Linked DNA regions of Solidesulfovibrio magneticus RS-1. The protein of the gene in region 1 interacts with the protein of each later gene in a pairwise test. Links are inferred from orthologs where the notes say so. Each region holds a gene or a part of one and is shown in the gene's direction. Other genes may lie near its edges.

Region 1 (3,011 bases):
ATCACCGGTCCCAACATGGCCGGCAAATCCACGGTCCTGCGTCAGACCGCGCTGATTGCCATCCTGGCCCAGATCGGCTCCTTCGTGCCGGCGGCCAAGGCCAGCGTGGGGCTGGTGGACCGCGTTTTTTGCCGGGTCGGGGCCTCGGACAACCTGGCTCAGGGCCAGTCCACCTTCATGGTGGAGATGATGGAAACAGCCCGCATCCTGCGTCAGGCCGGCAAGAAGAGCCTGGTCATCCTGGATGAGATCGGGCGCGGCACGGCCACCTTCGACGGTTTGGCCCTGGCCTGGGCCGTGGTCGAGGAACTGTGCGGCCGCGACGACGGCCATGGCGTGCGCACCCTTTTCGCCACCCACTACCACGAGCTGACCGCCCTGGAAGGCCGCATCCCGGGGCTCAAAAACGCCAACATCGCGGTCAAGGAATGGAAGGGCGACATCATTTTCCTGCGCCGGCTGCTGCCTGGGCCGGCCGACCGCAGCTACGGCGTGGAAGTGGCCAAATTGGCCGGCGTGCCGCGAAACGTGGTCAAGCGCGCCCGGGAGATCCTTGGCGAACTCGAAAGCTGCCGCGACCCCGCCCAGGCCGCCCGGGGCAACCGCGAGCGCGGCCAGCCGTCCCTGCCCGGGCTGTTCGCCGTGCAGCCGCCCCACGCCGCAGCGGACGAAACCGAGGCCCGGCCCGACCTGTCCGCCCTACTTCTTGACGAACTGTCGCGCCTCGAACTAGACCGGATGACGCCGCTTGAAGCCCTGACGCTGCTTTGCGACTGGAAAGGGCGATTTGGCGGCAACGCCCGCTAAGGAGACCAGCCCATGCATCATTTCGAGTACCGCGGCGGCGAGCTGTACGCCGAGGACGTTCCGGTTTCGACCCTTGTCGCCGCCTACGGCACGCCGCTGTACGTCTACAGCGCCGCCACCCTGCGCCGGCATTTCAGGGCCTTTGACTCGGCCTTTGCCGCTCTGCCGCATCTCACCTGCTATTCCGTCAAGGCCAATTCCAACCTGTCGGTGCTCAAAACCCTGGCCGCCATGGGCGCGGGCATGGACATCGTCTCGGGCGGCGAGCTCTACCGGGCTTTGGCCGCAGGCGTTGACCCCCAAAAAATCGTCTACTCGGGCGTGGGCAAGCGGGCCAGTGAGATCGAGGAAGCGCTTAAAGCCGGCATCCTCATGTTCAACGTGGAGTCCACGGGCGAACTCGAACGCCTAAGCGCCATCGCCTCGCGCCTGGGCAAGACGGCGCAAGTGAGCCTTCGCATCAATCCCAACGTGGACCCCAAGACCCATCCCTACATTTCCACGGGGCTGAAGAAAAACAAGTTCGGCCTGGACATCGACCACTCCCTGGCCGCCTACGCCAAGGCCATGGAGCTGCCCGGGGTCACGCCGGTGGGCATCGACTGCCACATCGGCTCCCAGCTCACCTCCATTTCACCGTTCCTGGAAGCCCTGGACAAGATTCTGGCCTTCCGGGACAAGCTCACGGCCATGGGCATTGAGACCCGCTACCTCGACCTCGGCGGCGGACTTGGCATCCAGTACAACGAGGAAGAGCCGCCGCATCCCAGCGAATTCGGCCAGGCCCTGACCAAGGCCCTGGGCGATCTGCCCATCACGCTCATCCTCGAACCCGGCCGGGTCATCGTCGGCAACGCCGGCATCCTGGTCACCGAGGCGGTCTACACCAAAAAGACCCCGAGCAAGGACTTCATCATCGTGGACGCGGCCATGAACGACCTCATCCGGCCCTCGCTCTACGACTCCTACCACGCCATCCGCGAAGTGCGCCCGGCCGGCCGGCCCGAACTGAGCGTGGATGTTGTCGGCCCCATCTGCGAATCCGGCGACTTCCTGGCCCGGGACCGGGCTTTGCCGGCCGTGGCCCCGGGCGAACACCTGGCCGTGTTCTCGGCCGGCGCCTACGGCTTCACCATGTCCTCCAACTACAACTCCCGGCCCAGGGCGGCCGAAATCCTGGTCGACGGCGACGAGGTCATCGTGGCCCGCCGCCGCGAGAGCTATGACGACTTGATCGCCCTGGAACGCTAGTTTTTTTCGAACATTGCGCCCGGCCCGCCTTCGCGCGCGCCGGGCGCAATGTTTTCCATACGGCGCCATGCCCGGCGGCCCTTCCCTTGACCGGATTCGTCACGCCGCTTATTTTTTGCCGATCAGGGCAACTCTGCCCGAAAGCGACCGCGCATCCGGAGGCGTATTCCGTGAATCCCGTGCTGCCCGCCCTGCTCGCCATGCAGATCGTCTTTTGCGGCGACAGCATCACCAAGGGCTGGGAAATCTACAATCTTTTCGAAGAACCGCGCAAGGTCTTCATCAGCGGCGTGGAGTCCTCCACCAGCGCCGATCTGCTGCGCCGCATTGAGCCTATCGCCCAAAAACGGCCGGGCAAAGTCTTCCTCATGGTCGGCATCAACGAGATCGCCTCCCCGGACCGGATTATCGACAACTACGACAAAATCATCAATAAGATCCAACACCTCTCGCCGTATACCCACATCTACGTGCAAAGCATTCTGCCCACCCGGGCCCAGAACATCGACAACGCCGTCATCGTGTCCACCAACGAACGCTTGAAGGCCCTTTGCGACCGCAAAAACGCCTTTGTGCGGTATCTCGACCTCTATGACGCCTTCCTGGCCGACGACGGCAAGCTCGGCCCCAATTTCACCGAAGACGGCATCCATCTGACCAAGAACGCCTATTCTCTCTGGAAAAAACGCATCGCCAGCCAGATGTGACCGCAGGACGCTCCACGGCCGTCAATCCGTCTCATGTCCTGCCGGCTTGACCCTCGTCTCGCCGCCGCGACCGGAATTTCTCGCGCCCGTCATGACATCTTGTCGCAAAGTGGTTATGAGAAAAGTTGGTTTCGCTGAAAAAGACCCGCAAAGGAGCGCACCATGGGCGAGAAAACCGACCTCTTCCACTGCGATGAAAAAATGCTGACCTACGACGCCGCCGTCGTGCTGGAGAAAATCGTCGCC
Region 2 (2,803 bases), 2.3 Mb from region 1 along the record:
ACTAGAACGGCTGTCTTGAAGGTCACCTTGCCTGCCTCGCGCCTGCCCGGACGGATCTGGCTTTTCCAATCCGTTTTTCCCTGGAGCCCTGGGCTGCAGGGGGCGTGCCGCCAAGCCTTGAGGCGTCTCCACACATATGGCATCGACCTTGCCCTCGGGTGTCGCATGCAGCACCTGGTCACCGGCCTTCTTGCCCAGACAATCCTGAAAGGCCCTGGGAGGCGGCCCTTGTTGCTGTCTCGCCTCCGTTTGGGGTGGGGGTGCGAGAAGAGGCTCTGCAGATGCGTTGCGCTGCTGCTGGGGCAAGGACGGGAAAGGACGGCTGTCGTCTTGAAGCGCGTCCTGTTGCCTACCCTCCCGTTGCTCAGGCGAGGACCGCATTTCCAAGCCTACATCGCTCGTGGAGGGTGACTGAAGGGGACGTGCCGCCAGGCCTTGTGGCGTTTCTACACATGTGGCATCGACTTTGCCCTCAGGGGTGTTGTGCAGCACCTTATCGCCGGCATTCTTGCCTAAACAGTCTTGCAGAGCCTGAGGTGGCGGACCTTGCTGCAGTCTCGCGTTTGTCTTTCGTTGCGGCTCTTCGCCTGCCCAGAGAAGGCAAGGCCCAAAAGAGAGCATGGCTAGAAGTAGTATGTATTTTGTTAAAGTGTTGTTCATAACTCCTCCTGGTAGAGTTGCCTTTGACCTAGTAAGAAAAGAGCCTTATCGCGTAGAAAAATTATTGACGACATGCCGACGCCAGACGAACATAATTCTTTCTTAAGCCTTGTTAATCTCTTACGCCTGGGGAGTCTAAAGGTGTGTTAAATTATCTACTGCTTCCGTTAAGATTTGTTAAGATCCAAGTTTTTGTATTTACAATTGTTTGAAAAGCCTGGAGCCTTCAAAAGCGGGCCACTGCCTCAAGCTCCTTCGGGGGCATAGGAGCAAAGGCAATGAACAGCCTCCTCTTGATTGATGACGACATGGAGTTGTGCGAATTGCTTGGCGACTACCTGCACGGCGAGGGGTTTGACACTGAATCGGTCCACAACCCCATGGTCGGGGTGACAAGAGCAGTGTCCGGCCAACATGACCTCGTCGTGCTGGACGTCATGATGCCTGAGCTGAATGGATTTGAGGTTCTGCGACGCATACGGGCCGCATCGCAGATCCCTGTACTCATGCTCACCGCAAGAGGGGAGGATGTCGATCGCATCGTTGGCCTGGAGATTGGTGCTGACGACTACCTCCCCAAGCCGTTCAACTCGCGCGAACTCGTAGCAAGAATCCGGGCGATTCTGCGCCGGACCGAGACGGGGGAGCCCACTCCTAGCAAAGCAGGCGAATCCATTTCCATTAGCGATGTAGTGATTAATGTCGGCGGAAGGAGTGTCCTGTGTAATGGGAAGCCTTTAGATCTCACATCCATCGAATATTCGATTTTGGAAGTACTGATGAGAATGGCTGGTAAGGTAGTGAGCCGAGAGGAACTCGCGGAGAAGGCAATGGGTCGAAAGCATTCAGCTTACGAGCGCAGTCTTGATGTTCATATTTGTAGTCTGCGCAAGAAGCTTGGAACGCATTCTCTTTATGGTGAACGGATCAAGACCGTTCGCAATATGGGCTATCTGTATGTTCTGTCGACTTGACTCTTATATGATGCGGCGTCTGTGGCTCCTATGAAAGTCAGATCGCGATCTCTTTATGTAAAAATATTTCTCTGGTTTTGGCTAATGATGGTGCTGGTTGGCACAATCCTGTTTATTGCCGCCGTACAAGGCCAGCTTGCCCGCAACCAGGAAACCTCTCGGACGCAGGCAGAAGAACGTCGTAGCCAACTTTCCGACATGCTCTCTTTTTACGGGGAAACTTCCATACGCCTCGTGGACCAGGCCGGCCCCCAGGCCCTTGAGGTGTACGGCGAGCAATTGGCGCGGACCGCAGGCGTGCGCCCCTTTTTCTTCATCGAACCCGACCGTGCCTGGGTACAAGGCCAAGCGCCCCCGGATGTTTTGGAATTGGCTAGGCGCGCTTGGCTGTCGGGTAAAACGGAATATGCCGAGCATCAAGACGAGTTCTTGTTGGCCAAGCCCCTGCGGGACGCCGTGAAAGGAATGTATGTCGTTGTTGGCAAAACCCAACTGGACCCGGCCGGGGGCGCGCCCGCGCCGCGCAGGCCGAGGCCCGAAGCCGTAGAGGCCTGCGCCGGAGCGAACCCAGGTGACGCCTGTTCCTTCTATTCACGTCATGGCCTTGAGCATGGGCAATGCCGTGAATGGACGGACCCTCGGTTGATTTGCGTACCCGAGATACTGGCCCTTGGGGGTGGGACACCCAATGTGCCACCCCTCCATTCCTCCGCCATCGGAGATATTCCAGGGAGCCGGGAGCCTCTTGCCCAGGTCGCGCCGTCCCGGGAAACCAAGTCGGGCGACGCAAGAAAAGCCACACACTGGCTTAGGTCACTGACTCCTTGGAGTGAAGGGAGCCTGGACAGTTATAGCGATAGGCTTGGTAAGGTCTTGGCCATTGTGTTTATCGTCAGCGGCGCATCATGTGGATTGCTTTCGTGGCGCATAACGAGGCCCTTGCGAAGGCTTCGCCTGGTTGCCCAGCGACTGGCCGCCGGCGACCTCACCGTTCGCGTCGACCACGCGTTGAATCAACGTGGGGACGAAATCGCGGATCTGGGGCTTGACATCGATCGGATGGCAAGCCGTATTGAGGGACTCGTAAAGACCCAGAAGCGACTCTTACGCGACATCTCCCATGAGTTGCGATCCCCCCTAGCCCGGCTCAATGTGGCACTAGAATTGGC

The links. The genes of interacting proteins can lie anywhere in the genome.
Region 2: the proteins of lysA (region 1) and DMR_RS00595 interact in binary tests that used the Escherichia coli proteins (3 or more experiments, as listed by UniProt). The link is inferred for Solidesulfovibrio magneticus RS-1 from one-to-one orthologs.

What each region holds. Positions count from the first base shown.
Region 1 is NC_012796.1:2,405,025-2,408,035, reverse strand. Bases 1-2,938 are described here. They hold lysA (diaminopimelate decarboxylase), read left to right. Parts: upstream 1-819; coding sequence 820-2,058; downstream 2,059-2,938. Other genes in these bases: DMR_RS10090 (amphi-Trp domain-containing protein), read left to right, coding at 2,928-2,938; DMR_RS10095 (GDSL-type esterase/lipase family protein), read left to right, coding at 2,229-2,765; mutS (DNA mismatch repair protein MutS), read left to right, coding at 1-807. In the rest of the region: more of DMR_RS10090, read left to right, coding at 2,939-3,011. UniProt on the Escherichia coli protein: Specifically catalyzes the decarboxylation of meso-diaminopimelate (meso-DAP) to L-lysine. Is not active against the DD- or LL-isomers of diaminopimelate.
Region 2 is NC_012796.1:150,217-153,019, forward strand. What follows is about bases 57-2,786. They hold DMR_RS00595 (response regulator transcription factor), read left to right. Parts: upstream 57-938; coding sequence 939-1,634; downstream 1,635-2,786. Other genes in these bases: DMR_RS22225 (hypothetical protein), read right to left, coding at 57-660; DMR_RS22230 (sensor histidine kinase), read left to right, coding at 1,719-2,786. In the rest of the region: more of DMR_RS22225, read right to left, coding at 1-56; more of DMR_RS22230, read left to right, coding at 2,787-2,803. UniProt on the Escherichia coli protein: Response regulator member of the two-component regulatory system CpxA/CpxR which responds to envelope stress response by activating expression of downstream genes including cpxP, degP, dsbA and ppiA.